4 regions of the Pseudoalteromonas sp. OFAV1 genome follow, and region 1 is predicted to be linked to each of the others. Evidence: predicted binding sites of a transcription regulator. Region 1 holds the regulator's gene; each other region holds the start of a gene.
What was found. The regulator ArgR, encoded in region 1, controls arginine synthesis, uptake and breakdown. The targets are predictions, from matches to a motif close to ANTGAATANNTATTCANT.
Positions count from the first base shown of each region.

Region 1 (8,334 bases):
GTTTAGGGCTGTATTGGTGCAGCTCGTTAATAATTGCAAAGGCATTATCCACAGGGTTAGTGCCATCAACTGGCATAATATCAATAATGTGTAGTAATACACGACAACGCTCTAAGTGCTTTAAGAAGCGAATACCAAGGCCTGCACCTTCTGAAGCCCCTTCAATAAGACCTGGAATATCAGCAATCACAAATGATTTATTTGCATCAGGACGAACCACGCCTAAGTTAGGAATTAGCGTCGTAAACGGATAATCCGCCACTTTTGGTTTCGCTGCTGAAACACTGCGAATAAACGTTGATTTTCCGGCATTTGGTAAGCCAAGTAAGCCAACATCTGCAAGTAACATTAACTCTAAACGTAGGCTGCGAACTTCACCAGGTGTACCTAGTGTCTTTTGACGTGGTGCGCGGTTAGTACTTGATTTAAAACGTGCATTTCCCAAGCCATGGAAACCACCTTTCGCAACTACAATTTTTTGACCATGTTTAGTTAAATCACCTAGTGACTCTTCAGTGTCAACGTCAGTGATACGCGTACCTACAGGTACTTTAAGCGTCAAATCAGCGCCCTTTTTACCTGTCATGTTACGGCTTTGGCCATTTGTGCCGCGCTCTGCTTTATGAAAACGCTCAAATTGATAGTCAATTAAGGTATTTAAGTTTTCATCGGCTTGTAGATAAACGCTGCCGCCATCGCCGCCATCGCCGCCATCAGGACCGCCGTCTGGTACATATTTTTCACGTCGGAAAGATACGACACCGCTGCCGCCATCACCCGCGTCACAACGAATTTCTACTTCATCTACAAACTTCATGATTACTCACTTTAAGATTGGCTTGTTAATAACTCTATTATATACCTAAGCCCTTCTGATTGCAGGCTTAGCTTAGATATATATTTATACGCCTTATTATTTGCCTTAAAACAAAAAACCCCGCAAAGGCGGGGTTTTTCAAATATCGAGATGATTACTCAGCTACGATATTTACGTATTTACGGTTTAAAGGACCTTTCTGTTCGAATTGAACTTTACCATCTGCTTTTGCGAAGATAGTGTGGTCTTTACCGATACCTACGTTTGCGCCAGCGTGGAAACGAGTACCACGTTGACGAACAATGATGCTACCCGCTAGAACTGATTCGCCACCAAAACGCTTAACACCTAGGCGTTTGCTTTCTGAATCGCGACCGTTACGAGTACTACCAGCTGCTTTTTTATGTGCCATTTCTCAGTACCTCTAATTAAGCGCTAATGCCAGTGATTTTAACTTCAGTGAACCATTGACGATGGCCCATTTGCTTACGAGAATGCTTACGACGTCTAAATTTAACAATCTTCACTTTCTCACCGCGACCGTGTGAAACAACCTCAGCTGTTACTTTACCACCGTTTACGAACGGTACACCGATCTCGATTTTCTCACCATCAGCAACTAAAAGTACTGAATCAAATTCAACTGCTGCACCAGTTTCAACGTCTAATTTTTCAAGACGAATTGTTTGACCTTCAGTCACACGGTGCTGTTTACCACCACTTTGGAAAACCGCGTACATAATTAACTCCGTCTGTGCGCCCTCAAATCGACGCAACTAAAATATTCTTCAATAGGGCGCGAAGTTTACGCTAATGCGCAAAAACTAGCAAGCCTCTTTTGCTATAAAATGAATAAAAAATAGCTGCATTGAGAGCAATTCAATATTTTTCCTTATTCTATCCTAAAAACAACGTATGCCAAGCGGTTTTTACGATCTCATGACAATTAAATTAACACGTCAAAAGCGCCGTTAAATAAATGCAAGCATGTTTACTATTCAACCAAACAACTACAATTAACTGTTCAAATTTGATTTAAAATAAAAAACTTTACAGTGTTTTTTTACTGAATCAGCACAAAATATCGAGCAAGTGCTTTTTTTGTTGTACAATCAGCCTCGTATACCCATAAATATTGGCTCGGAGATCAATGGATATAAAAGCTATCCAGACGTTAATCGATCATGAGATGAATGACGTCAATCAACTTATACATGCCCAAATGCGCTCAGATGTCGCATTGGTCAATCAACTCGGTTTATATATAGTAAACAGCGGTGGTAAGCGTGTTCGCCCTATGTTGGCCATTTTAGCAGCAAAAGCTTTAGGCTATGAAGGTAAAGACCACATTACACTGGCCACTATCATCGAATTTATTCACACTGCAACTTTACTGCATGATGATGTTGTTGATGAGTCACATTTACGTCGTGGTACGCCTACAGCAAATGCTGAGTTTGGCAATGCCGCTAGCGTGCTAGTTGGTGATTTTATTTACACACGCTCATTTCAGTTGATGGTTGGTCTTGGTAAAATGCCAATCATGGAAATTTTAGCTGATGCAACGAATGTCATTGCTGAAGGTGAAGTATTACAGCTAATGAACTGTAACGATCCTGACACCACAGAACAAAGCTATATGCAGGTCATTTACAGCAAAACAGCTAAGTTATTTGAAGCAGCAACTGGCCTTGCAGCAATTATCACTGAACAAGATGATAAAACGCTTGAGGCATTAAACCTTTATGGCATGCATTTAGGAACAGCCTTTCAGCTTGTTGATGATGTGCTTGATTACAACGCCGATGCTGAGCAACTTGGTAAAAATATTGGTGATGATTTAGCCGAGGGTAAACCTACCTTACCGCTTATTTATGCCATGCAAAAAGGCACGCCAGAGCAAATCAAGCTCGTTCGTGAAGCAATTGAACTTGGCAATGGTATGGATCACCTAGACAGTATTCTTGAGGCGTTAGCTGATACCAAAGCACTTGAGTTTACAATGCAAAAGGCAGAGCAAGAGGCAGATAAAGCCATCGCCTGTATTGCATTTTTACCAGAAACGCCATACAAGCAAGCATTAGAGAGCTTGGCACGCATCGCCGTTGCCCGCGATCATTAAACTCTATTTATTCGAGCCATTAAAAAAGCCTGCATATGCAGGCTTTTTTGTTTTAGGTGCTTTAATAGCACCTATCATCTATCGAAATTAACCGTTGATGAAATCAACACCTTCTTGGATGTCTTTATTAAGCGTTTCAAGCATGTCGTTTTTAGCTTGCTCTTCGAAAGCGCTTAATTCACCGTAAGAAAGAATTTCTTCAACACCGTTCTTACCTAAACGTACTGGGTGTGCAAAGTATGCTGCGTCACCGTTTTCAACTGCAACGTATGCGTAATCAACCACTTCTTCACCTTGTAAGCCTTTAACTAAAGACATACAGAAACGTGCTGCTGCTGCACCCATTGAAAGAGTCGCTGAACCGCCACCCGCTTTAGCGTTAACAACTTCAGTACCTGCGTTTTGGATACGTGGAGTTAATGCTGCGACTTCTTCGTCAGTGAAAGTAACACCTTCAACTTGAGATAGAAGAGGAAGGATTGTAGTGCCTGAGTGGCCACCGATCACTGGAACTTTAACGTCAGTAGCGCTTAAACCTTTAAGTTCAGCAACAAATGCTTCTGAACGGATCACGTCAAGTGTTGTGATACCGAATACACGGCCAGCATCGTAAGTACCCGCTTTTTTGAATACTTCAGCAACGATTGGCACAGTGCCGTTTACTGGGTTAGTAATGATACCAACTAACGCTTTAGGACAGTTTTTAACGATGCCTTCAGCTAATGTTTTGATGATACCTGCGTTTACGTTGAAAAGGTCCGCACGGTCCATACCAGGCTTACGCGGCATACCCGCTGGGATAAGAACGATATCACAACCAGCTAAAGCATCGTCTAGGTTATCAGCACCGAAACCTTCAACTTTAACGTCTGTTGGGATGTGAGAAAGATCAACCGCTACACCAGGAACAACAGGGGCAACATCGTATAATGATAATTCAGAACCTGCAGGTAAACTTGTTTTTAATAATAAAGACAATGCTTGGCCGATACCGCCAGCTGCGCCTAAAACAGCAACTTTCATTGGAATTCTCCGTAATTTGAGGTAGGAAATATTTGTGGCCCTAAAGATAATGAAATTAGCGACTAAAAACAAATTTATCCTGCTTATTTCGCGTATAATTTCGACCATAGTTGTAAACTATACTGTAAACACACAGCATTTAGGGCGAGAAATGTAAACTAGTACTGCATAAGTATGCAGAGTTGTGTAGAATTACTTCACGTTTTATGACTACAGATACGGCAACATGCAACCACAAGACAAACAAGAAGCACTAATCAAAGCGTTCAAAGCGCTATTAAAAGAAGAAAACTTCGGCTCACAAGGTGAGATTGTCGAAGCATTAAAAGATCAAGGCTTCGACAACATAAGCCAAAGTAAAGTCTCTCGCATGTTAAGTAAGTTTGGCGCGGTACGCACCCGTAATGCAAAACAAGAAATGGTGTATTGCTTACCCGCTGAAATGGGAGTACCAACAGCGAAAAGCCCATTGCGTCAACTCGTTATCGATATTATGCATAACGAAATGATGATTATTATTCGTACCAGCCCAGGTGCAGCACAACTTATCGCGCGCTTACTAGACTCATTAGGTAAAGCTGATGGGGTACTTGGTACAATTGCAGGTGACGACACAATTTTTATCGCTCCTGCAAAGATTTCTGAAATAGATGTCACGCTTGATCGCGTGCGCACTTTATTCGATACAGTTTAAAGCTGCTTCAAAAAGTTTACTGACGGGGCGAAAAACGCCGACCCCATATCGGCTTGAGTAAAATCAAGCCAATGGTCGTAGCAATCGCCCTGCCCCAAGCGACTCTTTAATACCTGCTCAAACGCATCACCTTGCGCGGCACATGACACCATTAAAATACCCTGCTTATGAACATCACCAAACGGCATGCTCTGATTAAGTATCAACGGCTGGCCATTTTCATCTTTTAGTTCACTACGAACTGCATGACTAGTTTCGAGTGCAGGCATAATTAAGGTGTTATCAAGCCGAGTACGCCCCATAATTTGCTCTTGCTCTGATAACGACAAATGTTGCCAAACACTTAAATCGTGCACAAAGCGCTGAACATGAATGTAGCTGCCTTGATCTTCAAAATGCCCCGGTCTGTCTATCAATGCCGTACTGCGTTTTTGTCTACCATGAGGGGTGTCACCCGCATAAATAAAGCCGTTAAAGTCGCGGCCATCTAAAAAACGAAAGTTACGCACTTGCTCCACAAGCTCTACATCTGGCGTAAATAATTTCAGGATCTGTAGGGCAAAAAGATGATTAACATCTTCACGGTCTGAACGAATTTGTACAAATAAATCAAATGGCTGTGCACTCATAACATGTTCACTATGAGTCACATTAGGAAAGCTTTGTAATTGACTTGGAATAAACTCAGGCAAAATATGCGGCCAATATTGCGCACCAAGCGCAACCACGCACGACAGCATGGCTTCTGAGAACTGATCCGCAAACTCATCTTGAATGACGCTCACGCGTTTTAGCTTTTTACGTAATGACTCGTCATGGCCATCATAAACATTAAAAAACAGGTGCAAACCATGTAAGTTTGCTTCAGCACAAATCCCAGATTGCGCTTGCGCCATAGTGAATCCTTAGCTTCTCGTTATTTGCACCTAGCCAAGAATTCAAGATTGTTAAGCAGTACTAATCATGAAAAAAATTGACTGTGTGCGGCATTATTTTTATTTTTACAGGCTGCTCAACTGCAAACACGCGGTCTTGCTCTGCAGCGACTTCACACTCCTGCCCCGCTATATTCACACGATAAACATAACGTGTGCCTATAAAGCGTCTGTGCAAAATTGTCAGGCTATTTTCATCACTCTGATCAGCTTCACATAACTGAATATAATGAGGCCGTACATAAACTTGCCCTTGTTTGTGAGCACTGTTATTTACTGTGAGTGAATGTATTACACCAAACGCCGTTTCGTATTCAGTTGGCGTTAAGACTTTCGCCGTTAAGTATATGCCTGTACCAAGAAACTCTGCAACCTCCTTTGAGTTAGGTTGGCTAAATAACTGTTCTGATGAGCCTTGTTGGGCTATTTTTCCACCATGCATTACAGCCAAGGTGTCAGCAAACGCAAACGCCTCTTCCTTCGAATGGGTAACAAACACTGCAGATACTTGCTGAGCTTTAATGATACGGCGGATGTCGGCAATTAACTCAAAGCGAACCTGCGTATCGATATTAGAAAATGGCTCATCAAGTAATAACAAGCTGGGTTTATAAGCAAGCGCACGAGCAATTGCAACACGCTGTTGTTGACCACCTGATAATTGATGCGGATAACGTTCTGCACAGCCAGTTAACTTAACTAAGCTCAGCATTTCATCCACGCGATCACGCTTTTGCGACTTACTCATATTGGTTAAACCAAATGCAATATTGTCGCTCACCGATAAGTGAGGAAATAACGCGTAATCTTGAAACATCATGCCAATATTACGTTTTTCTGGTGCAACAAAATGCTTATCATCATTAACGACTAGCGAATCAATACTCATAAAACCTTGTGAGGGCTCTATAATTCCGGCAATCGCTTTTAAAGTCGTTGTTTTACCGCAACCACTTGCCCCAAGCAGGCAGACGATTTCGTCTTGTTCAACATTCAAGTTAAGCGCATCCAATACCTTAGTGCCATTGTATTGATAAGCTAAATTTTTAATTATCAAATGACTCATGAGTGATTTTGCTCCATCGAACGATTAACGAAATACAAAGGAATAAGCCCGACTAACACAATAAATAGGGCTGAGATAGACGCTAACTCTAACTGCTCATCACTAACATATTGAAAAACATGAGTTGCAAGAGTTTCAAAATTAAACGGTCGTAATAACAAGGCCGCGGGTAGCTCTTTCATACATTCAATAAATACCAGAAGCCCAGCGGTTAAAATGCCGCGTTTAAGTAAAGGCAGATGTACTTTATACAAGGTTTGAAATGCACTTTTACCCATAGATTGACTTGCCATATCAAGAGAAGGGCTAATACGTAAAAAACTGCTTTCAAGGGCGCCATGTGCAATCGCGTAAAAGCGCACAATATACGCAAAAATCATCGCAAATAATGTCCCACTCAGAAGTAAGCCCGGCGATAAACCTATTGGTTCAAGCCATTGATTAAGTGCATCATCAATTTGTGTTAGTGGTAACAATACCGCAATCGCCAGTACCGTACCCGGTAGCGCATAACCCGTACTTGCTAAACGCCCCGGAATAAGTGGATACGCTTGTTTAGCAATACGCTGATAAAACAGTACCAACAAGCTAAGAAGGATTGTCACTAGGCTGACAACAATGGCGACTTTAAAGCTCTGCCAAGCATAATTAAAAAATGCCCCATTCCATGCTTCATCCGCATAAACAATGGCGTATTTAACAAGCACTCCAACTGGCAAGATAAAAGCAAGTACCAGCACAACTGTGCAGACTAAACTTGCAGCCCATGCTGTGCTACCTTTTAAGCGATATAAGGTTGCGCTGTTAATGCTCGACTGGCGTTCATACACAGCTTGATTACGACGACTAAAGCGCTCAACCATAATAGTGAGAAACAAAATAAGCAGCATAATGCCTGATATTTTTGCCGCAGCGGTTAATGAATAATAGCCAAGCCAGGTATCGTAAACAGCGGTCGTTAATGTGCTCACTGCAAAGTAATTAACAGTGGCAAAATCAGCCATAGCTTCCATACTGATTAACGTAACTCCTGCCACAATTGCCCCTCGACCAAGCGGTAAACTTACCCGTAAAAAGCTTTGTAATGGCGATAACCCCATTAACTGACTAGCTTGCACTAATTTAAAAGATTGCTCTCTTAAGGCCGTTTTAAAAATAAGATAAAGATACGGATACAGCACTAATGCAATCATAATAATTGCACCCGGCAAAGTTCGAATATCAAAAAACCAATAATCATCGGGTGACTGCCAATCAAACCAGTCCCTGAGCGCAATTTGCACAGGCCCAGCATAATCAAGTAAGTCCGTATAAACATAAGCAATGAGATAAGTTGGCATTGCCAAAGGCAGCATCAGTGCCCATTCAAAGTGTTTTCGACCAGGAAATTCACAGTACGCAGTCAACCACGCAAGCGGCAGCGCAATAACACAGCTCAATAGCCCAACCCCAGCTATGAGTACAAGGGTATTACGCGTGTAGTCCCACAAAACAGTATCGAATAAATGCTGAAAGACATCCGAACCACCTTGCAGAGATTCAAACAATAAAAAACCTAGCGGCGTAACAAGTAGCAAACCGATTAGCCAAGCCAATACTTGCCAACGCGACAACGAAAACTTCACATGCATAAGTGGATTAATACCAGATAAAATAAAAGCTGTTAAAAAACAGCTT
Region 1 is NZ_JAKGBG010000005.1:159,760-168,093, reverse strand. Features, by position in the region: gene cgtA (Obg family GTPase CgtA) at 1-817, opposite strand, end outside; gene rpmA (50S ribosomal protein L27) at 972-1,229, opposite strand; gene rplU (50S ribosomal protein L21) at 1,246-1,557, opposite strand; gene ispB (octaprenyl diphosphate synthase) at 1,968-2,939, shown strand; gene mdh (malate dehydrogenase) at 3,027-3,962, opposite strand; gene argR (transcriptional regulator ArgR) at 4,189-4,656, shown strand; gene L1267_RS04920 (Dyp-type peroxidase) at 4,653-5,552, opposite strand; gene L1267_RS04915 (ABC transporter ATP-binding protein) at 5,614-6,657, opposite strand; gene L1267_RS04910 (ABC transporter permease) at 6,654-8,288, opposite strand.

Region 2 (8,334 bases), on a different contig from region 1:
ATTAATGCCACCCCAATGGTTAATTTCAACGCCATACGGCTCCAACCAATCCATTTTATGAGGTTTAAAACCAAATGCCATTAGCACTTTAGTTGCTTCAATAACATGTTCAGAACCGGCCACTTCTTCGGCACGACGACGGCCATTCTCATCTGGTTCACCCAACTGAGTTTTAACCATTTTTACGCCTGCAACTTTGCCTTGTTCGTCAACCACAATACCTTTAGGTTGAACGTTAAAGGTAAATTCAACACCCTCTTCACGGGCATTTTTAACTTCACGTTTTGAGCCTGGCATGTTTTCTTCGTCACGACGATAAGCACAAGTTACTTTTGTAGCACCTTGGCGAATAGAGGTTCTTACACAGTCCATTGCTGTATCACCACCGCCTAACACGACGACTTTTTCGTTAGCCATATCGATATAAGCTTGTTTGTCTTCGGCATAGCCCATAACACGGTTGGTATTACCAATTAGGAATGGTAGTGCATCAAACACACCATCAGCGTCTTCATTCTCAAGTCCTGCACGCATACTTTGATACGTACCAACACCTAAAAACACGGCATCATATTCAGCGAGTATTTCATCAAGGGTAACATCTACGCCAACCTCAGTGTTTAACTTAAACTCGACACCCATTTCAGTAAAAATTTCACGACGCTTTTGCATCACTTCTTTTTCAAGCTTGAATGAAGGAATACCAAACGTAAGAAGTCCGCCAATTTCTGGATGACGGTCAAACACCACAGGTTTTACACCGTTACGTACTAAAATATCCGCACAGCCCAGGCCTGCCGGGCCTGCACCAATAATTGCTACTTTTTTGTCAGACCAAACCACATACGACATATCTGGTTTCCAGCCCATCTTAAAGGCTGTATCTGTGATGTACTTTTCGATATTACCGATAGTAACAGCACCGAATTCCTCTTCAAGTGTACATGAGCCTTCACACAAACGGTCTTGTGGACAAACTCGTCCACACACCTCTGGTAAGCTATTTGTACGGTGAGACAGCTCTGCCGCTTCTAAAATACGGCCAGTACGAATGAGCTTTAACCATTGTGGAATATAGTTATGTACTGGGCATTTCCATTCACAGTACGGATTACCACAATCTAAACAGCGATCCGCCTGTGAGTTAACTTGTGTCTCAGAAAATGGCTCGTAGATTTCTACGAAAGATTGTTTACGTGCTGAAATTGGCTTTTTACGCGGATCAACACGTTGTACATCGATAAACTGGTATACATTTTCGCTCATACTACCCCCTTACTGAGCCTGAACACGAAGCTCTGCGCTGCTGCGCGCTCGGTGTCCGAGTAAACTTTTTACATCACTAGATTTTGGCTTAACTAATTTAAACATTGGAATGTATAAATCAAAGTTAGCTAAAATCTGCTCAGCGCGGTTTGAGCCTGTAAGCTCTAAATGCTCAGCAATTAGGCCGCGTAAATGTTCTTGGTGTGATGCCAACCCTTCGAGTGTGACAATTTCAACAAGCTCAGGGTTAATGCGTTTTTCAAAGTCATTGCCTTCATCAAGAATATAAGCAAAACCACCTGTCATACCTGCACCAAAGTTGATACCTACTTTGCCAAGTACGCAAACCACACCACCGGTCATATATTCACAGCCGTTGTCACCAACACCTTCTACAACCGCTTGAACACCAGAGTTACGAACTGCAAAACGCTCACCAGCACAACCTGCCGCAAATAATTTGCCGCCTGTAGCACCATATAAACAGGTATTACCGGCAATAGTCGCTTTGTGGCTTTCGAACGATGAACCCAGCGGTGGACGAATTACCAGCTTACCGCCAGCCATCCCCTTACCAACATAGTCATTCGCATCGCCTACTAATGTCATTTCAAGGCCACCAGCATTCCATACACCAAATGATTGACCCGCTGTACCATGAAGCTCAATAGAGACAGGATCAGCAGCCATACCTTGGTTACCATGTTTAGAGGCAATATAGCCCGATAACATCGCACCCACTGAGCGGTCAGTATTACAAATACGACTTACCAATGAGGTGCCCGATTTTTCATCAATCGCTTGTTTTGCTTTTTCAAGCAAGGTTTCATTTAGCTGACCTAAATAATGCGAGCTATTTGGCGCACTACAATACAAGGTTTCACCCGTAGGGTTGTTAGGCACAGCAATCACAGACGACAGATCTACTTTCTTTTGCTTCTCTGTTTTGCCTTCAATAGCTTCAAGCAGGTCCAAACGACCAATTAAATCGGTTAATCGAGTAACCCCTAAGCTTGCCATTATTTGGCGCGCTTCTTCGGCAATAAACTTAAAGTAGTTCATCGCCATTTCTGGCAGACCATGATAATGCTTTTGACGAAGCGTATCGTCTTGCGTTGCAACACCGGTCGCACAGTTGTTTAAGTGACAAATACGCAGATACTTACAACCAAGTGCCACCATAGGGCCAGTACCAAAGCCAAAGCTTTCAGCACCTAAAATAGCCGCCTTGATGATATCTAAACCCGTTTTAAGGCCACCATCAGTTTGTAGACGAATACGATGACGTAAACCATTTTCTACTAGCGCTTGCTGGGTTTCAGCAAGACCAAGCTCCCAAGGACTTCCTGCATACTTAACAGAAGTAAGTGGGCTTGCACCTGTACCACCGTCATAACCAGCAATGGTGATTAAATCGGCATACGCTTTTGCTACGCCAGTTGCGATAGTACCTACACCCGGCTCAGAAACAAGTTTCACCGAAATCAGTGCATCTGGGTTTACTTGTTTTAAATCGAAAATAAGCTGGGCTAAATCTTCAATCGAGTAAATATCGTGATGCGGTGGAGGCGAAATCAAAGTCACACCTGGCACTGAGTAACGTAATTTTGCAATATACGGCGTTACTTTTTCACCCGGTAATTGACCACCCTCACCTGGTTTTGCACCTTGCGCCACTTTAATCTGAATTACATCAGCGCTACGTAAGTAGTGCGGTGTTACGCCAAAGCGGCCAGATGCAACTTGCTTAATACGCGAGTTTTTCTCTGTGCCGTAGCGAAGTTTGTCTTCACCACCTTCGCCTGAGTTTGAACAACCACCTAAACGGTTCATTGCAATCGCGAGCGCTTCATGAGCCTCTGGCGATAACGCACCAATACTCATTGCTGCTGAGTCAAAACGCTTGTAGAGCTCAGTTGCCGGCTCAACGTCATCGATATTCACCCCAGCTTCAGGTATTTTCACTGCCAACATGTCACGTAAATTGGTGATCGGGCGGTTATTTACTAAATCAGCGTAGGCTACATAGTCGCTATATTCCCCAGAACGCACAGCTTTTTGCAGTGTTTGGATAACGTCTGGGTTATAGGCATGGTATTCACCACCATGAACATATTTTAATAAGCCGCCGTGGCTTAATAATTTACGTTTACTAAAAGCCAACTTATGTAGTTTGCGTTGGTCATCATCAAAGTCAGTAAAACAAGCCCCTTTGATGCGACTTGCCACGCCATTAAAACAGGTTTCTACAACTGCATCTGATAAACCTACGGCCTCAAATAACATCGAACAGCGATACGAAGCAACAGTACTAATGCCCATTTTCGACATGATTTTATATAGACCTTTATTTATCGCATTACGATAAGCAAGGGTTACTTCACAGTAGCTCTTGTTTAAGATCTTTTTGTCAGTCATCGCAACTAACGATTCATACGCAAGATACGGATAAATTGCTGTTGCACCAAAGCCTAGTAATACAGCAAATTGGTGTGCATCACGGACACTGCCCGATTCAATAATGATATTTGATTCACAGCGTAAGTTGTTATCAACTAAACGTTTTTGAACAGACCCTACCGCCATTGCAGCCGGGATAGGCAAGTGCGTTTCACTAAAGTTACGGTCACTTAGAATAAGCATGACACAGCCCGACGCTGCTTTTGCTTGCGCTTCATCACAGATACGGGTGATCGCTTTCTCTAAACCTTCTTCTTTGGTGTAAGTAATATCAATTTTACAATAGCTGTAATGCTCATCGTCAGCATTGATAAGCTGTTGCATGTCTGCATACATCAAAATTGGCGTATCAAACTGTAAACGCTTAGCATGGCCTGTTGTTTCATTAAATACGTTTTGCTCACTACCAATACAAGTAGCTAAAGACATAACGTGATTTTCACGAAGTGGATCAATCGGTGGATTGGTTACTTGCGCGAATTTTTGTCTGAAGTAATCGAACAGTGAACGATGACCTTCTGAAAGTACCGCAAATGGCGTGTCATCACCCATTGAGCCTGTTGCTTCTTGACCATTTTCGCCCATTACACGAATAACGCTATCAAGTTCTTCGTTGGTGTAACCAAACATTTTTTGGTACTTAAGCAGAGTTTCATCATCAAATGAACGGTTGCCCGCATCTTTCTCTGAGAGTTGCTCAAACGGTGTTAAACGCTTAACGTTTGCTTCTAGCCATGCTTTATATGGATGGCGTGATTTAAGGTCTTGGTCAATCTCATCTGAATGCCAAATCTTCCCTTGATGAGTATCAATAACTAATAGCTCACCAGGGCCAACACGGCCTTTCTCAACCACTTCGTCTGGTGCGTAGTCCCAAATACCTACTTCTGAGGCAAGGGTAATGAAACCATCTTGAGTGATTACATAGCGAGCTGGACGCAAGCCATTACGGTCAAGGTTACAGGCTGCAAAACGACCGTCAGACATTACAATACCTGCCGGGCCATCCCATGGTTCCATGTGCATTGAGTTGAAGTCATAAAATGCACGTAAGTCATCATCCATGGCACGGTTCTTTTGCCATGCTGGTGGCACAAGCATACGCATAGCACGGAATAAATCCATACCACCCGCTAAGAACAACTCAAGCATATTATCTAAGCTTGAAGAGTCAGAGCCGCTTTCATTCACAAAAGGCGCTGCTGATTGCAAATCAGGAATAAGTGGTGAGGCAAACTTGTACGCACGGGCACGAGCCCACTGGCGGTTACCTTGAATAGTATTAATTTCACCATTATGCGCTAAATAGCGGAATGGTTGCGCTAATGGCCAACGAGGTTGTGTATTAGTAGAGAAACGTTGGTGGAATACACAAATCGCACTGGTCATGCGAATGTCAGCTAAATCTAAATAAAAGTTAGGTAAGTCTACAGGCATCATTAAGCCTTTATAGACGGTAACTAAACCAGATAAGCTGGCAATATAAAAATGTTCATCGTTTTCGAGGCGCTTTTCTGCACGACGACGAGCTACATACAAGCGACGCTCTAAATCTTTTGGACGCCAGCCTTCTGGTGCGCTCACAAAAATTTGTTCAAAGCCCGGTAGTTGTTTTTTTGCAATTGGCCCTAAACATGATGAATCTGTTGGCACTACACGCCACCCCTGAATACTCAAGGTTTCTTTTTCAAGTTCTTCACTCAGCACATCTTTAGCTGTTTGTGCAAGTACAGGATCAGCATTTAAAAATACCATGCCGACTGCGTAGTTCTTACCTAAATGCCAATCATGTTCGCTGGCAATAGCACGAAAGAAACTATCGGGTTTTTGCATTAATAAACCACAGCCATCACCGGTTTTGCCATCTGCAGAAATACCGCCTCGGTGTTCCATGCGATCTAAGCCCGTGATTGCTGTTCGAATCAAGCGATGACTCGCTTGACCATTGACCTGGGCTATTAAGCCAAAGCCACAATTATCTTTTTCTAATTTTGAGTCATATAACATAGACCCCTCCCCTTGCTACAACGACTAGCGATTCAGTCTTTTGCGACAGTGCTAGCAGACGAACAAAACTATCGCCAATTGTTCCATGAGTCAATAGAGATTTGAATACATATTCATATTCTTGAATATTTCTCACTTGGAGGCACATATTAAATACTAAGCAATTTCTTTACATTTAGACGTATTTTTACCGTTATTTTTTTATGACACTGGTGTCAAATTTAACAACTTGTAAAAAACCAATCTAAAAACCCGCACCTTTACGTTAACGTAAACTGCACCAACAAATGAATAATTATTCAACTTATGAATATCAATGCAGCTTTTTATGGGGTCTCACCTAGCACAGTTGCATCATTATTTACTCTTGGCTTTAGCATAGTTACAAACTATGTATCTGAGCAGACTACCTTAGTCGCAATGACTGAGTTTCTTTACCTATGCGTCAACAAACAGCAATTTAAAAGTGTCCGCTGCGGACACTTTTTCTGTCCGCGGACAGGCAGTAACTCATTAAACAAAATAAAATGCATTAAAAATCAATACATTAAATTTTGGCACGCTACTAGTATAGATAAGACATCAGCGAAATTGAGGATTTCAAAATGTTCACTATCAGTTTGTTTATGGCTTCTCCACTTACCATGCTTGCCGTTGGCTTCATGATTGTGTGTTTTGAGAATCGTAAGGAGTTATGATGATTAAGGATACCAGCGCCCAAGATATTACCGTGGCTAAGAAAAACACTATAAAAAAACCACTTATGTTAGCAGCGGGTCTAATACTTGTTGGTGCGCTTGGCTTTCAAGCTTTGTTTGCCAGTAACGATGGCAGCATTTCGGTTGATGCAGCAAGCCTACAAATTAGTGAAGTGAGCCAAAAGACGCTCACCAGAGATGTGGCAGCGAGCGGTAAAATCGTTGCAGCTAATGCGCCAAAGGTTTATAGCCCTGAACGTGGTTTTGTCGATTTAAAAGTAAAAGCCGGTGATAGCGTTGAAGTAAATGAAGTGATTGCAACCGTTACCAGCCCTGAGCTAACCAACGAATTAAAACAACAACAATCAGTATTAGCGCGATTAGAAGGCGAATTACAACGCAAGCAACTTGAAGCGCGCAGGCAAAAGCTGAGCCTTACCAAAGCACTCGATTTAGCTCAGGTAGAACTAAATGCCGCAGATAGAGAAAACCGTCGCGCTAAAATCTCTATCGAGAAACATTTAATCAGCCAAATAGATTTAGAAAAAGCCGTTGATGATTTAGCTCGTGCCAAGCTTTCTTATAAGCATGCTGAGCAAGAAGTCAGCTTAGCTAAAGATACCCTCGCATTTGAGCTAAAAGCAGCAGAGCGCGATCTGGCGCGTCAGCAATTGATTGTTGATGACTTACTAAGGCAAGTAAATGAACTCACCATTACAGCCAGCGTAAGCGGCATTGTGGGTAACTTATTAGTGCAACAAAAAGAGGCGGTAACACAAAGCCAACCGTTAATGACATTGGTCGATTTAAGTAACTTTGAAGCAGAACTGCAAGTACCAGAAAGCTACGCCAACGAGCTAGGTCTTGGTATGCAAGTAGAACTTACTTTAGGCGCACGTCATGTAACAGGCACCCTATCGGCTATTTCGCCTGAAGTGAATAATCGCGAGGTCACTACCCGCGTACGCTTTGACAATGAGATTTCTGGCATTCGCCAAAACCAACGCTTAACCGCACGTATTTTATTAGAGAATCGCGACAATGTATTGCAGGTAAAACGCGGCGCATTCTTACAACAAGGTGGCACCCATGCTTATAAAGTTGACGGTGACATGGCTTATTTAATCGATATAAAAACCGGTGCAAGCAGTATCAATGCTGTCGAGATTATCGAAGGCGTAGAGCCTGGCGATAAGTTAATTATCTCGAATTACGATCGCTTTAAAAAAGCACCCACACTGGTTTTACGCTAACAAATAAAAGGAATAATCAACATGCTTACAATGAACAACATCAGCAAAGTATATCAAACAGATATGGTACAAACGCACGCCCTTCGCGACTTCAACCTACAAGTAGAAGAAGGTGAATTTATTGCCGTAACGGGTCCGAGTGGCTCAGGTAAAACCACCTTTTTAAACATTGCCGGTATGTTGGAGCCGTTTAGCGAAGGCCAATACATGCTAGACGGTATTGATGTGGGTAAATTAAATGACAACCAGCGCGCAGATCTCCGTAATCAAAAAATTGGTTTTATTTTCCAAGGCTTCAACCTTATTCCAGATTTGAACTTGTATGAAAATATTGAAGTACCACTGCGTTATCGCGGTATCAAAGCTGCTGAGCGTAAACGCCGAATTGAACAATGCCTTGAGCAAGTTGGTTTAGCCTCACGCGCTAAACACTTACCGCAACAACTTTCTGGTGGTCAACAGCAACGTGTGGCCATTGCAAGAGCCCTTGCAGGTGAACCACGCTTTTTACTCGCCGATGAGCCAACTGGTAATTTAGATAGCCTAATGGCGCGTCAGGTAATGGAGCTGCTTGAGCAAATCAACCGTGATGGCGCAACCATCATCATGGTAACCCATGATCCAGAGCTTGCCCGCAGAGCACCTCGTAA
Region 2 is NZ_JAKGBG010000024.1:48,815-57,148, reverse strand. Features, by position in the region: gene L1267_RS14030 (FAD-dependent oxidoreductase) at 1-1,266, opposite strand, end outside; gene gltB (glutamate synthase large subunit) at 1,276-5,733, opposite strand; gene L1267_RS14020 (efflux RND transporter periplasmic adaptor subunit) at 6,431-7,684, shown strand; gene L1267_RS14015 (ABC transporter ATP-binding protein) at 7,706-8,334, shown strand, end outside.
Region 2: a site for ArgR is predicted at 5,834-5,851, ahead of gltB (glutamate synthase large subunit). Genes of this name have one in related genera too.

Region 3 (8,334 bases), on a different contig from region 1:
TGATTGGCAACTGATAAAGTCTCTACTTTATCTGCATCATAGTTTTCGATAACAATCTTCACCGGATCAAGAACAGCCATTGCACGCGGTGCATGCTCATTAAGATCTTCACGGATACACGCTTCAAGCATACCCATTTCAACCATGTTTTCTTGCTTGGTGATACCGATGCGAGAACAGAATTCACGTACTGATGCAGGTGTATAACCGCGACGACGCAGACCAGCAATCGTTGGCATACGTGGGTCGTCCCAGCCTTCAACATGACCATTAACCACTAAGTCGTTTAATTTACGCTTAGACATAATGGTGTATTCAAGGTTTAATCGTGAAAACTCGATTTGCTGTGGGTGACACTCAAGGCTGATGTTATCTAATACCCAATCGTATAAACGACGGTTATCTTGGAACTCAAGCGTACATAGTGAATGCGTGATACCTTCTAGTGCATCTGAAATACAGTGCGTGAAGTCGTACATTGGGTAAATACACCACTTATCACCTGTTTGGTGGTGGTGAGCAAAACGTACACGGTATAAAATCGGATCACGCAATACCATGAATGAACTTGCCATATCGATTTTAGCACGCAGTACACACTCGCCTTCTTTGAATTCGCCATTACGCATTTTTTCAAATAGCGCTAGGTTTTCTTCTACTGGCGTATCACGGTACGGGCTATTTTTACCTGGCTCTTTTAAAGTACCACGGTATTCACGTGCTTGATCTGGCGATAAGAAACACACATACGCAAGGCCTTTTTCGATAAGCTCAACAGCATAGCCGTATAACGCATCGAAATAGTTAGATGAATACTTAATTTCACCATCCCACTGAAAACCTAACCACTGCACATCTTCTTTAATTGAATTTACGTAATTGATGTCTTCTTTTTCTGGATTCGTATCATCAAAACGTAAGTTACAAAGACCTTGATAATCTTGGGCAATACCAAAATTTAAACAGATAGACTTTGCATGACCAATGTGTAAAAAACCGTTTGGTTCAGGTGGAAAACGCGTGTGTGTAGTCGCATGCTTACCGCTTGCGAGATCTTCGTCGATACGCGTTCTAATAAAGTTACTTGGGCGATTCTCAATTTCCGCCATAGGAGCATAATCCTCAAAATATTGCATGGTGACAAAACTAATGCATTATTACAAAAACAAACCCTAACATACAGTAGTTGAGCCATGTTTATTGAAGATAATAAGCCGATTATTGAATACATTGTTTACAGACGCTGCAAAATCGGTAAAAAAATTGTTCTAACGCAATAAAATGATCATTGACTAGCGATATAGTGCCGTCAGTTTCACTACCAATAAGGAAAAAAGATGGCTTCGCTCAATCAACATAGAGTCTATATTCCAAGCTCTGCGCGTGCTAACCAGTATGTGCTAGTTGAGTTTAAACCTACTGATGAGTTTTTTGCACAGTTTAGTAATGTAAGCTGTGCTTATAAGCGTCTTGCAAGGGAGTTATTTGCACTATGTGATGAATATGAACTGCACAATGTACATCTGATCGCTAACGATAAGTTACCTGTCGTTCGTTACCATGATGAGGCATATAGTTTAGAAACCGCTAAGCAGATTTTGTTTTTCTATAACCCACAATACCACGAAGCACATAATGTGTTTGCCGCTAATGATGTAAAATGCAAAAAAATTCGTTTATTATTTTTGGCTACAGGTGAAGATATTCGTGCTAATGCAGCAAGTTTTCACCATAACGTACAGCGCGTAATAAACTCATTACAAGAAAAGCTATTAAGCGGCCAACCTCCACTTAAAATTCGCGATCACCAGCATCTTACTTATGATTTATTTGCTAAAGCAAAAGGTCACAAAGAAAGCTATGGCTATAAATTGCGTAGCTTATATCCACGCTATCAATCTCGCCAATGTCATTTACCAACACAGCACAGTGAAATGACTTATGCTGGGTTTTCTATTCCAGTAACCCGCGCGATTAAAACGCAATTTCAACATATGTTGAATGAAGAGAATTACACGCAATTTTATCAATATATTTTTGATGCATTTAAACGAGCTTGCGAAAAACGAGCGCTAACCCTTGGTGCTTTTATCGCTAATGGTACCCGCCCTATTGTTCGTAATAGCAATATTGATAACGCACAAAGTAACAGTGAACTGCAAAAGCTAACCTTTGATTGCAGCTCAGAGCAAGTGCAATTACAACATTATTGGGATGCAAATCAACTTGTTGATTCTCTACATTTTGTGATTGCCGCAGCCGATAAAGACAAGCATGACATTGGTTATGGTAAGTTTATGAATCAAGTGCAAAGCGCAATTAATGAAGTAACTGACGAGCTGGCCTTTAATCCAACGCGCCAAGATTTACGTGTGCGCTTTTATCAGCACATTAACTATGAGTATTAATTAAATACAATATATAGAATTAGAGGTGACGCACATGCGTCACCTTTTTTATAGCAATCCACTCAGTTGTCCTATCAACGGTTTTTACTTAGTTTAGTAAGGTCCAGTCGCAGCACTTTAGAACGGCGCTCATAGTTATACAGTGCCTTTTTCTTCGCCGGTAACTCATCAACGGTCACTAATTCAAAGCTTTGTTCTAAAAACCAATGAATACTGCGTGTGGTTAAAGCGAATAAATGCGAGTAACCCGCACGTTTGGCTTTATTAATAATAAAACGCAGTAGGTAACTCCCTCTATCTGCATCTCGGTACTGTGGATGAACAGCCAGACTTGCAAACTCCCCCACTTGTTCTTCAGCAAATGGGTATAAAGCGGCACAGGCGATAATTAAACCATCACGCTCAATGACAGTAAATTGCTCTATTTCTATCTCAAGCTGCTCTCTAGAACGCCTAACTAAATAGCCCTGCTCTTCAAGCGGTCTGATCAGATTAATAATCCCGGTAATATCAGATATTGTTGCACTACGTAACTGTTCAGAGCTTTGCGGCGCGATTTGCGTACCAATGCCATCTAATGAGAAAAGCTCTTGTAATAATGCGCCATCTTCTTTGTAACTAACTAAATGACAACGATGTACGCCGCCACGACATGCATCAATGGCCGCTTGTAAGAATACCGTTGCACTTAAACATGAATCAGGTTGATTACGGTAGTTTGCTAAGACAGATTCTGCCTCATTTGGCATAAGCTCGGCAATTGCTTCACCGTTTTCATCCAAGATACCGGCCTCTTTACAAAAACCGAGCATTTTGTCAGCGCGCAGTTTTAATGCAACCTGAGTGGCAATTTCTTCAGCAGTTAAATTAAAACTTTCACCTGTCACTGAGGCGGCAATCGGACCAAGTAGTACGATACTGTTATTGTTTAATTGATGACGAATCCCTTCAACATCAATACGTCTTACACGGCCTGAGTGATGATAATCAATGCCTTCGTCAACTCCTAAAGGCTGAGCAATAACAAAATTACCGCTGACCACATTCAAGTATGAACCAGTCATAGGAGTACTACTTAAAGACGTAGATAAACGCGCGGTTATATCGAACTGCATTGCACCCGCAACTTTCTTTATTACATCAAAAGTCGCGTTATCAGTAACACGTATTTCATTATGAAACTGACTAGTTATGCCAAATTCTTGCAGTGCCGCATTGAACTGTGGCCTTGCACCAAACACTAAAACAATTTTGATACCTAAGCTCGTTAATAATGCAACATCATTAATGATGCTACGACAACCTGGCTGATCAATTGCTTCTCCGCCGAGCATTACAACGAAAGTTTTACCTCGGTGAGCATTAACATAAGGAGTTGACTGGCGAAATCCATCTACCAATTCTGTGGTACGCACGTGATATTTACCTTTTTTAATAACAGCGTTTTATATAAAAACAAATAAACAAGGTATCAGTGTATGGAATTTTTATTCACAAATAAAGCATTATTATTCTTAATTTAAAGCTAGAATTTTCGTGCACAAACTAGGAAACTCTCAGATACAAAAAAGGCCCGCATAAGCGAGCCTTTTTTAAGAGATTAAAACTGATTACCAGCCTGTTTTCTCTTTAAGTGCAGCACCGATGTCAGCTAGTGAACGTACAGTTTTTACGCCAGCAGCTTCTAATGCAGCAAATTTCTCATCAGCAGTACCTTTACCACCTGCGATGATTGCACCTGCGTGACCCATGCGCTTACCTGGAGGAGCCGTAACACCTGCAATGTAAGAAACAACTGGTTTAGTCACGTTGTGCTTGATGTATTCTGCAGCTTCTTCTTCTGCAGTACCACCGATTTCACCGATCATTACGATTGCTTCAGTTTGCTCGTCTTTTTCGAACATTTCTAAAACGTCGATGAAGTTAGTGCCAGGGATTGGGTCACCACCGATACCAACACATGTTGATTGGCCGAAACCAGCGTCAGTAGTTTGTTTAACCGCTTCGTAAGTTAAAGTACCAGAACGTGATACGATACCTACTTTACCAGGCTTGTGGATGTGACCAGGCATGATACCGATCTTCGTTTCACCCGGAGTGATAACACCTGGGCAGTTAGGACCGATCATACGAACACCAGTTTGCTCAAGCTTAACTTTAACGTCAACCATGTCTAGTGTTGGGATACCTTCAGTGATACAAACGATAAGCTCGATGCCAGCATCGATAGCTTCTAAGATTGCATCTTTACAGAAAGCTGCTGGTACATAGATAACTGATGCAGTTGCACCAGTTGCTTCAACAGCGTCACGTACTGTGTTGAATACTGGAAGACCAAGGTGCGTTTGACCGCCTTTACCTGGGCTTACACCACCAACCATTTGTGTACCGTACTCAAGCGCTTGCTCAGAGTGGAAAGTACCTTGGCCACCTGTGAAACCTTGACAGATAACTTTTGTATCTTTATTGATTAATACAGACATTATTTGCCCTCCGCAGCAGCAACAACTTTTTCAGCTGCGTCTGTTAGTGATTCAGCAGCGATGATGTTAAGGTCAGAATTAGCAAGTACTTCACGACCTAGTTCAGCGTTAGTACCTTCTAAACGTACTACTACAGGAACGTTTACGCCTACTTCTTTAACTGCGCCAATGATACCTTCAGCGATCATGTCACAACGTACGATACCACCAAAGATGTTAACTAAAACAGCTTTAACGTTGTCGTCAGATAAGATGATCTTGAATGCTTCAGATACACGCTCTTTAGTAGCACCACCACCAACATCTAGGAAGTTAGCTGGCTTACCACCGTGTAGGTTTACGATGTCCATAGTACCCATTGCAAGGCCTGCACCGTTAACCATACAACCAACGTTACCGTCTAGTGCAACGTAGTTAAGCTCGAAGCTTGCAGCGTGAGCTTCACGTGCATCTTCTTGTGAAGGATCGTGCATTTCACGGATTTTAGGTTGACGGTAAAGCGCGTTACCATCTACACCGATTTTACCGTCTAGACAGTGAAGGTTACCTTCGTCTGTAATTACTAGCGGGTTGATTTCTAATAGTGCGAAATCGAAATCGTTGAACATGTTAGCAAGACCCATGAAGATCTTAACGAACTGTTTCATTTGAGTAGGGTTTAAACCTAGTTTGAAGCCTAATTCACGAGCTTGGTATGCTTGTGGACCAACTAGTGGATCGATCTCAGCTTTGTGAATTAGTTCTGGAGTTTCTTCTGCAACTTGCTCGATTTCAACACCACCTTCAGTAGATGCCATGAAAACAACTTTACGAGAAGCACGATCTACTACAGCGCCAAGGTATAATTCGTTAGCGATGTCAGTGCAGCTTTCAACAAGGATTTTAGCTACTGGCTGACCATTTTCGTCTGTTTGGTAAGTAACTAAGTTTTTACCTAACCAGTTCGCAGCGAACTCTTTTACTTCGTCGATTGTTTTAACTAGCTTAACACCGCCAGCTTTACCACGGCCACCTGCGTGAACCTGTGTTTTAACAACCCACATATCACCGCCGATTTTCTCAGCAGCTGCTGCAGCTTCTTCAGGTGTATCGCAAGCGAAACCTTGAGAAACTGGTAAACCATATTCGGCAAAAAGTTGTTTTGCCTGATACTCATGCAAATTCATGATGCTTTATCCAATTTTTTATACTAAAAGAGCTGAATATTTATGCAAAATAAACAGCTATCCCAAATTGCGCACTTAGTATAAATCCCAAGGCTCCACATGAAAACCCCAGTTAGACCAAAGGCGCAAAAAAAAAGCTGTGAACAGGGTTCACAGCTTAGTTTTTATACAACCAGATTAAACATCTAGTAGTAAACGAGTTGGATCTTCAAGTAACTCTTTAATTGTTACTAGGAAGCCTACTGATTCTTTACCATCGATTTGGCGGTGATCGTAAGATAACGCTAAATACATCATTGGTAAGATTTCAACTTTACCGTTAACAGCCATTGGGCGATCTTGGATTTTATGCATACCCAAGATTGAAGACTGTGGCAAGTTGATGATAGGTGTAGAAAGTAATGAACCGAATACACCACCGTTAGTAATTGTGAAGTTACCACCAGTCATGTCTTCGATAGATAGTTTACCGTCACGACCTTTAAGTGCTAATTCACGGATACCTTTTTCGATTTCTGCCACTGATAGCTTGTCACAGTCTTTAAGAACTGGTGTAACAAGACCACGTGGAGTTGAAACCGCAATGCTGATGTCGAAGTAGTTATGATAAACGATATCATCACCATCGATAGATGCATTCACCTCAGGGAAACGCTTAAGTGCTTCAGTAACTGCTTTCACGTAGAAAGACATGAAACCTAAACGGATCCCATGACGCTTTTCGAACACTTCTTGATACTGCTTACGAAGATCCATGATTGGCTTCATGTTAACTTCGTTGAATGTAGTTAACATTGCAGTTGAGTTTTTCGCTTCAAGAAGACGATTAGCGATAGTTTTACGTAAACGTGTCATAGGAACACGTTTTTGTGTACGGTCACCCATAGGTGCTGCTGGCGCTGCTTCAGCTTTTGGTGCTGCTGCAGGAGCTTTTAAGAATGTATCGACATCTTCTTTAGTCACACGACCGTTTTTGCCTGTGCCTTTGATTTTAGATGCATCAAGACCTTTCTCAGCGATTAAACGACGAACTGATGGTGTTAACACATCAGAGCTATCATTTGATTCGCTTGCAGTAGCCTCTTCAGCTTTTGCTGCAGGTGCTTTAGCTGGTGCTGCGCCCGCTTTAACTGTACCAATTACTTGCTCACCAAGTACTGTTTCGCCTTCAGCGTGAATGTGCTCACCCATGATACCGTCTTCTTGAGCAACCACTTCAAGAACAACTTTATCAGTTTCGATATCAACTAGGTTTTGATCGCGAGTTACCGCTTCACCTGGTTGAACATGCCAAGTAGCAATTGTCGCGTCTGCGACTGATTCTGGAAGTACAGGTACTTTAATGTCCACTTCTTTACCTTCTGATGCTGGTGCTGATTGCGCCTCTGGCGCGTCTTCTGATTTTGCTGGTGCAGATTCTTTGGCAGAGTCGTCACTTGCTGGTGCAGCATCTGCATCACCAAGTAATGCAATTACTTGCTCGCCAAGTACCGTTGCACCTTCTTCTTGTGAAATTTCAGTGATTACACCATCGTTTGGTGCAACAACTTCTAAAACAACTTTATCTGTTTCGATATCAACCAAGTTTTGGTCGCGGCTTACTTTGTCGCCAACACTTACGTGCCATGTTGCAACAGTAGCATCAGCAACCGACTCAGGAAGTACAGGAACTTTAATTTCTGTGCTCATTGCTTATCCTTTCTTTTCAATAGTAAGCGCGTCTGCAACGAGCGCTTGTTGTTCTTTATTATGCACTGACATGTAACCACACGCTGGTGATGCTGATGCTTTACGACCTGCGTAAGTTAATTTAGCACCTTCAGGAATTGCATCAACAAAATGATGTTGAGAACAATACCATGCACCTTGGTTTTGCGGCTCTTCTTGACACCAAACAAAATCTTTAACGTGTTGGTAACGTTGCATGATTGTATCCATCTCTGCGTGTGGGAATGGATATAATTGTTCTACACGAACAATAGCAATGTTATTTAATTCTTGTTTACGACGCTCTTGTAGTAATTCGTAATAAACTTTACCACTACAGAATACAACGCGTTCTACTTTATCTGCTGCAATATCATCGATTTCATCGATCATATTGTGGAACACACCTTCAGATAATTCTTCAAGTGTTGAAGTTGCCAGCGGATGACGAAGTAGTGACTTAGGTGTCATAACAATCAATGGACGACGTAAAGGACGTACAGATTGACGACGAAGCATTGCATAAACTTGCGCTGGTGTTGAAGGCACACACACTTGCATATTGTGATC
Region 3 is NZ_JAKGBG010000014.1:76,435-84,768, reverse strand. Features, by position in the region: gene glnS (glutamine--tRNA ligase) at 1-1,109, opposite strand, end outside; gene L1267_RS10235 (DUF3083 family protein) at 1,338-2,408, shown strand; gene argA (amino-acid N-acetyltransferase) at 2,483-3,823, opposite strand; gene sucD (succinate--CoA ligase subunit alpha) at 4,019-4,891, opposite strand; gene sucC (ADP-forming succinate--CoA ligase subunit beta) at 4,891-6,057, opposite strand; gene odhB (2-oxoglutarate dehydrogenase complex dihydrolipoyllysine-residue succinyltransferase) at 6,235-7,746, opposite strand; gene L1267_RS10210 (2-oxoglutarate dehydrogenase E1 component) at 7,750-8,334, opposite strand, start outside.
Region 3: a site for ArgR is predicted at 3,887-3,904, ahead of argA (amino-acid N-acetyltransferase). Genes of this name have one in related genera too.

Region 4 (8,334 bases), on a different contig from region 1:
ATTGCACCACCGCCACGTTGAATCTCTGCACCACCTGATAAAGACAGTGCTTCACTTGATAAAGTTACTGTATCAGATTGCAGGGTTTTATTACTAGTAGTTTGTTCCAAAGCTGGCTTAGTTTGTTGCATTTGGCTGTATGCTTGCATTTGCAATTGGCTATTATTTGAAATTTGCATAAGATAATTCCTTTAAGTTAATTGTTGTTGCACCAAGGTTTACATGAAATATGTAACTTGTTAAGCGTTCTCATTTTTTTTGACGCTTTTTTGTGCATTAATGTGATGTTGCCACCACACTAATCTAAAAGCAATTAGCGATCCAACTTTTCGTTAACATATGATCTTTTTGATCTTCAGCTTATTATTAGACATAAAAAAACGCACAGGGGTAACCGTGCGTTTTTTCTATCCAGGGAATTTAAGCCACGCTTTTACACGGGATCACCGCTTTAGTACTTGGCTTTAAAATGAATTCCATTGCAACTTCATCGCAATTATCTTTTCGTAAGCAAAGCTCACAGTCTTTTATAACTTTTTCGGGCAAGCTGTCTTTACTACAGTGGCTAAACCCTTGCTTTGCAAAAAATTCTGGCACACGCGTAAGTACAATGATCCTGCTAAGCGCCAATTTTTTGGCTTTTACAAGTAAGTGCTCAACAAGTAGCTTACCTTGTCCCGACACCTTTGCTTGTGGCTCAACGCCTAACGAGCGGATCTCGGCAAGACCGGTATCATAGATATATAGTGATGCGCAGCCAGTAATTTTGTTATTACATTGTGTAACAGCAAACTCGTTGATTGAATGAACCATATCACTTTTAGCTCGCGGAAGGTTTTCACCTACCGCAGCTCAATATTGGATAAGCTTTGCTATCGATTCAACATCACCTAAGTTTGCATCACGAACCGTTATTTGCTGTTTTTTTTTGCCTGCTTAATTGCACTCGACACTTGCTCTAATGAAGTGCCACCAAGAGCTCGGCGGGCTTTAATACAAGCATCTATCTCTAGTACAGGATAAACATCTGACTCAAAAATACTATGCACAGACTTAAATTCTTCTAAACTTAAATCTTCTAAGTTATTCCCTTGGGCAATAGCCATTTGCACTAAGGTTCCTACAATGTGGTGACCCTCTCTAAATGGAATTCCCTTAGCAACTAAATAGTCCGCAAGCTCGGTCGCATTTGAGTGTCCACCTTTAGCTGCTGCAAGCGTTTTATCAGCTTTTACTTTGATACCTTTAATACATGCTTGCGCCATATGAATACATGCAAGCCAAGTTGGCATTGCATCAAACAAGCCTTCTTTATCTTCTTGCATGTCTTTGTTGTAGGCTAGTGGCAACGCTTTTAATGTCATCATCATGGCGCTAAACGCACCAAAAACACGGCCTGTTTTACCACGGATCAATTCTAATGCATCAGGGTTCTTTTTCTGTGGCATTAATGATGAGCCAGAGGTTACGCCATCTGAAAGCTCTATAAAGCCTGCTTCACCTGAATTATAAAAAATCAGATCTTCAGCCATACGCGATAAGTGGATCATCGAAATTGATGCACAGCTTAATAGCTCAACCACAAAGTCACGGTCAGATACAGCGTCAAGACTATTGCGTGTTGCCCCGGTAAAACCTAGCCCCTCGGCAAGAATCTGCCTGTCAATTGGGTACGCAGTGCCTGCTAATGCACCACTTCCTAATGGGCAATAATTCATACGGTTTTTGGCATCATTTAACCGGCTTTCATCACGCTCAAGCATTTCAACATAAGCCATACACCAATGGCTAAATAACACAGGTTGAGCACGCTGTAAGTGTGTGTAGCCCGGTAAAATAGTACCGAGTTCACGCTCAGCTAAGGCAACAAACTCCGCTTTTAAGTCACTAATTGCTGTTAAGATGTGCTCTGCGGTGTCACGACACCATAAGCGGAAGTCTGTAGCAACTTGGTCGTTACGACTACGACCGGTGTGCAGTTTCTTTGCTAAATCACCTACTTTGTCAATCAGAGCTGACTCAACATATGAATGAATATCTTCATGACCTGCAACTGCAACAGCTTGTGGATTAGCTTTAACTTCTTCTAACAAAGTATTCAGTGCTGCAACAAGATCGTCATACTCTTGCTGATTTAAAACATCAACTTGCTTTAAAGCACCTGCCCATGCAACTGAGCCAATAATATCTTGCTCTGCAAGCTGATAATCGAAAGGAAGTGAGTCGTTAAATTGTTTAAACGCTTCATCTGGACCCGAAGAAAAACGTCCGCCCCATAATGCCATTGAACTGTCTCCAAATTGGGCTATCGCCCCGCAAAGCGGGGCGATAATAAAATTACTTTTTCGTTAGTGCTGAGATTCTGCTAGAAAGCGAGAATAAACGAATGAAGCCTTCTGCATGTGATTGATCATAAACATCATCTTCACCAAAGGTTGCAAAATCTTCGCTGTAAAGGCTGTTTGGAGATTTCTTCTGTACCGCAGTTACTTGGCCTTTATAAAGCTTCAGTACTACTTCACCTGTTGCCAATTTAGCCAGAGACTCCGCACCCGCTAAAATTGAGTCTTTTAACGGTGTAAACCAACGACCGTCATACACTAAGTGTGAAAACTCACCGCCTAGTACTTCTTTCCATTTACGGCTTGATTTATCTAGCACTAGTTCGTCGACAGCTTGTAATGCAGCCATAATCACAGTGCCTCCTGGCGTTTCATAACAACCACGCGACTTCATGCCTACTAAACGGTTTTCTACGATATCAACACGACCAACACCATGTGGCGCAGCAATGTTATTTAATTTAACTAAGCAGTCATACGGTTTTAGTGATTCACCATTCACAGCAACCACTTCGCCTTCAACAACATTTAATGTCACATATTCAGCTTCATTAGGAGCTTGTTCAGGAGAGTTAGTCCAAGTCCATACTTGATCACTTGGTTGGCACCATGGATCTTCAAGCTCACCACCTTCGTGTGAAATATGCCATGCGTTTGCATCACGGCTATAAATTTTGGTCGCAGAGGCAGAGCACGGAATATTACGCTCTGCAAGGTAATCAAGTAATGATTCACGGCTTGATAAGTCCCACTCACGCCACGGTGCAATCACCTTTAGGTCTGGTGCAAGGGCTGCGAAACATGATTCAAAACGCACTTGGTCGTTACCTTTACCCGTACAACCATGCGAAAGCGCATCGGCACCTACTTTACGAGCAATTTCAACTTGTGCTTTAGCAATAATCGGACGAGCCATAGACGTACCTAGTAAGTACGTACCTTCGTAAATAGCGCCAGTTTTTAATGTTGGGTAAATATAATCACTTACCATTTCATCTTTTAAATCAACTATATGACACTCAGACGCACCTGAAGCAATCGCTTTTGCTTCAACGCCTTCTAGTTCTTCAGCGCCTTGACCTACATCAGCAACAAAGGCAATTACTTCACAGCCATAGTTTTCTTTTAACCAAGGCACGATTGCCGATGTATCTAGACCACCAGAATAGGCTAATACGACTTTTTTAATTGAACTCATTGGTGTTCCTTAAACAAAATTTGGATTTAGTAATGTCACAAGAAGAGCGTTCTGCGCATGCATACGGTTCTCTGCTTGTTGAATAATTTTTGATGCCGGGCCATCCATTACCTCAGAGGTAATTTCAAACTCTCGATGAGCCGGCTGACAGTGCAGCACAGTTTGTGCGCCAGTCTTCTCAAGCAATGCCTGATTTAGCTGATACGGCATATACTTAGCTTTAACTTGCTCAAGCGGTGTTTTATCACCCATCGAAACCCACGTATCAGCATAGACTGCATTTGCACCAACTGCCGCTTCAATTCGGTCACTGACCATTACAGAGGCGCCATTCATCGCTGCAATTTGCTCAGCTTGCTTAAGAATTTGCGAATCAGGTGAGCTGCCTTTAGGGCAAACTGCCACAAAATCAGTGCCTAAAGTGGCTGCTAATAGCATCAGTGAGTGAGTTACATTATTCCCCTCACCTAAGTAAGCTAGCTTAAGTTTACTAACATCGCCATGTACTTCTTGAAGAGTCAAGAAATCAGCCAAAGCTTGGCATGGGTGATATAAGTCGCACAAGCTATTAACAACAGGTACGCTTGAAAACTCACCCAAAGTGGTAAGTGTTTTGTGTTCGAATACACGAGCAACAATACCATCTGCCCACGTTGAGATATTAAGTGCAAAGTCTTTAACTGATTCACGTGCGCCCATGGCACCATTTTGTGAATCAAGATAGACCGCATGACCACCTAGCTTATTAATACCAATATCAAATGATAAACGGGTACGTAAACTAGGTTTTTCAAATAAAGTAACCACTGATTTACCTGCAAGCGCTTGGCTAAAATCTGCAGGATTTGCTTTAATTTTTTGCGCTAAGTTAAAAAGTTTAAGTGCGCCTTTTTGGTCTAACTCTAGACCCGATAAAAAATGATTTAACATGAAATACCTATGGTGTAATTTTCGTTCCTACGTGCTCGCCTTGTAATAAAGCGACTAAGTTTTCTGGCTTTAGCCAGCTTGAGATATACACACCACGTCGTAAATGTTGGGCAGCAAGAAGGCTGGTCTTTACTTTGACCTCCATCCCGCCCTGAATAACTCCTTCAAGGATAAGTGTATCGATTTGCTGCGTATTTAATTGATGTAATGGCTGCTTATTTGCGTCAAGTACAGCTTCTACATCAGTCATAAAAATAAGCTCTGCATTGAGCTCTTTCGCTATGGCTGCAGCTGCTTCATCGGCATTTACGTTATACCACTGACCGTCCTCTCCAAAGCCTATTGAACTAACAAGGGGTAAGCGACCTTGTTCTAATAAGCTCGGTAACACGCTATGACAGCTTCCACTACATTGACCAACTTGGCCTAATACTTTGAGTTTTTCTGAAACTACAACGCCCGCTTCATAAAGGCTCAAACCAACAGGCTTATGGCCCGCACCGATAGCTTGACTCATCAATTGTTTATTGGCACAACCTGCAAGCGCCCCGACAATATAAGGCATTTGTTCATTAGGACTGATGCGTAATCCTTGGTGCTTTGCTGTTACAAAACCCGCTTCTTTTAACCATGCATCTACAAGCGCTCCACCGCCATGCACAATCACAAAATTAGCGTGTTCTTGCGATGCTAGAACATCGAACAATGCTTTTGCTGCATCGGCAGTGTTTAATACTGCACCACCAATTTTAATAACCCATGTTTTCATCATAGTGCTCCGCTAAGGCCTGTATGATGAGGTTCACCCATCGCTAAATTAATACATTGCAACGCTTGGCCTGCAGCACCTTTTAATAGGTTATCAATCGCAGACATTACAATTAATTGCTGACCTTTTTGTTGCCATGCAATATCTACATAAGGTTGTTTTGCAACACCTTTTATACTTGGGATCTTATTACCTAATAAGCGGATCAATGGCTCATCGGCTAAAACTTGATATGCCTCTTTAACCTGTTCAGGGGTAACATCTGGCTTTAGCTGCACATAAATGGTTTCTAGGATGCCGCGTGGAAAATTACCTAAATGCGGGGTGAATAACACTGGATGTCCAAGATGCTGCTCAATCTCCGGCGTGTGTCTGTGATTAAATAAACCATAAGGGGCAAGTGATACTTCGCAAAAATGCGTATTAACACTGGCTTTTCTACCAGCGCCTGTCACACCTGACACAGCATTAACAATAACAGGCTGCTCAGCCAGTAAGTTTGCTTGTTTAAGGGGCTTTAATGCATTAAGCGCTGCTGTCGGATAACAACCCGCTACAGCAACAAGGTTTGCTTTACTGATCGCATCACTATTCCATTCAGCTAAACCATATGCAGCTTGTGCTAAAAGCTCTGGGTGTTCATGTGCGAAACCGTAATAAGTTTGGTAATCCTCATTCCCAGCTAAACGGAAGCCACCTGAAAGGTCGAATACTTTTTTACCCATAGCTAAAAATTGTGGCGCAAGGTCAACACTTACTTTGTGATCAGTACACAAGCACACATAATCAGCATTATTTTCAATATCTTTGTAAGCAGCTGTTGTTAGTGCTTGTAAAGGATACTCTAACAGCCCTAAATGCTCAGGATATAAATCACTTAATAATTTACCTTTATCTAAACTGCCCTCTGAGACATAACATGCTTGTAGGGTTAATTTAGGGTGCTTGGCAACTAAACTTGCTAGCTCTGCGCCGCTATAACCACTTGCGCCAATAATCACTACATTCATTGCTTACTTTTACCTATTAAATCTATTTATCGATACGCCTAAAACTTCTCGCTGAAAAGCGAATAAAAACACTGTCTAAAGTAATGAAATCAGGTTATCGTCGTTTTGTGTTCATAGTACAGTTACACTAATATTTATGCTCAAAAAGTGAATTGATATTCATCATAAATACTTTTATATTGTTATGCAATTAGATTGAATAATTATTTTTGGATTTTTTATGTCTTTACCGTCTTTTTTATCTATGTACCAGCAATTGATTGCAGCGCCTTCAATCAGTGCAATTGAAGATTCACTATGTATGAGCAATAAAGAGGTGATCTCCTTGCTTGCCTCTTGGTGTGAAAGCCTCGGTTTTACTTGCGAAATAACAGAACTGGAGCAAGGTAAAGGCCGTTATAATTTATTGGCAAAACGCGGTGAAGGTGACGGTGGATTAATGTTGGCAGGTCATACCGATACAGTGCCATTTGATGATAGCCGCTGGAATTATGATCCCTTCAAACTCAGCGAGCATAACAATAAATTTTATGGCTTAGGCAGTATTGATATGAAAGGCTTTTTTGCCTTTGTTTTACAAGCGATTAGTGAGCTTGATGCAACAAAGCAAACAGAGCCTTTATTAATCTTAGCAACCGCCGATGAAGAAACCACAATGGCGGGTGCGCAACAAATTTGCCGCCACCCTAACTTGAAACCAGCGCGCTGTATTATTGGTGAACCAACCGATATGACTCCTGTTTTCACTCATAAAGGACATATGAGTACAGCCATTCGGGTAATTGGTCGCTCAGGCCATAGCTCTGATCCTGAACGTGGTTTAAACGCCATCGAAGTGATGCATAAAATGATTACAAAATTGTTAATCATTAAAGAAGAATTAAAGAATAAATATTCAGTTGATCACTTTGAAATTCCGTACCCTACTTTGAACCTTGGCCATATTCATGGTGGCGATAACGCCAACCGTATTTGTGGCTGCTGTGAAATGCACATCGATATGCGACCACTGCCCGGTTTGAGCGTGCAAGAACTGCAGGCGATTTTGCTAAGTGCTGCTGAAGAAATAAATATCCAATACCCAAATGCAGTGAGTGTTATCGACATGCATGAACCTATCCCTGCATTTAGTGGCAGCACAGATACTGCGCTTGTAAAACTAGCTGAAAAAATCTCAGGACAACCTGCTGTTGCTGTAAATTACTGCACTGAAGCTCCCTTTATTCAACAACTAGGTTGCGAAACGATTGTGATGGGGCCAGGCTCAATTAATCAAGCCCACCAGCCTGATGAGTTTTTAGCGATGGAAAAAATAAAACCGTCACAAGAGATAATTAGCAAGATGATTAAAGCAAGCTGCTTTAGTGAATATACCCAAACCACCTCAAGATGCGAGTTTCAGTTGGAATAAAAAGCGATTTAGGCAAGGCATTGATTGCAAATAATAGTGGTTCTATTGTTAAAATCAATAACGCAGTATAAATCGCTTTTAAACCAACCCTCTGGGCGTTTCACAGGCACTTACTCTCATCGTTGTTACTTCTTAAAAGGGACTACCATTCTTGCAAAGTAACGCCTTGATATTAAGCACCTGTGAAACGCTGAATTCTGCATCTTGAGGTGGCTTGGGTATAATAAAAAGGGAGCATAACGCTCCCTTTTTTAATCCATGTACTTACTTAAGTACTTTTTAAATACCGGATCGGTTTTCGCCAGCTCTTTTTGCTCCGCCAAAATATCTTTAAGGATGGCTTTAGAAGTGAGCGGATTTGCTAATACAACTCGAAATACCACAGTTGGTTGATGGTCATATTTTGCAGGTGTCAAACGAGTACGCGATACAAAAGAACGACCGGCTTCACGCTGACGCTTTTGCATACTTGCAGTAAAGCGATTTAATGACGCATAGATGTCGAGCTTGGTCTCTTCGTCGGCGTCTTTTATTTTGGCCTGAATTTCTTTAGGCACATAGCGGTACGTTAATAAACAAAGCTCAGGCTCAGAAATAAGCTCAAAGTCTTCATCCTCTTTAATCATCTGCGCAAAGGTACGCGCCTTTACTATGCCGCGGTCAATCAACATTTC
Region 4 is NZ_JAKGBG010000028.1:37,528-45,861, reverse strand. Features, by position in the region: gene L1267_RS15180 (hypothetical protein) at 1-179, opposite strand, end outside; partial or broken gene argH (argininosuccinate lyase) at 421-2,285, opposite strand; gene L1267_RS15170 (argininosuccinate synthase) at 2,338-3,540, opposite strand; gene L1267_RS15165 (ornithine carbamoyltransferase) at 3,550-4,470, opposite strand; gene argB (acetylglutamate kinase) at 4,478-5,239, opposite strand; gene argC (N-acetyl-gamma-glutamyl-phosphate reductase) at 5,239-6,249, opposite strand; gene argE (acetylornithine deacetylase) at 6,470-7,660, shown strand; gene panP (pyridoxal-dependent aspartate 1-decarboxylase PanP) at 7,912-8,334, opposite strand, start outside.
Region 4: a site for ArgR is predicted at 6,396-6,413, ahead of argC (N-acetyl-gamma-glutamyl-phosphate reductase). Genes of this name have one in related genera too.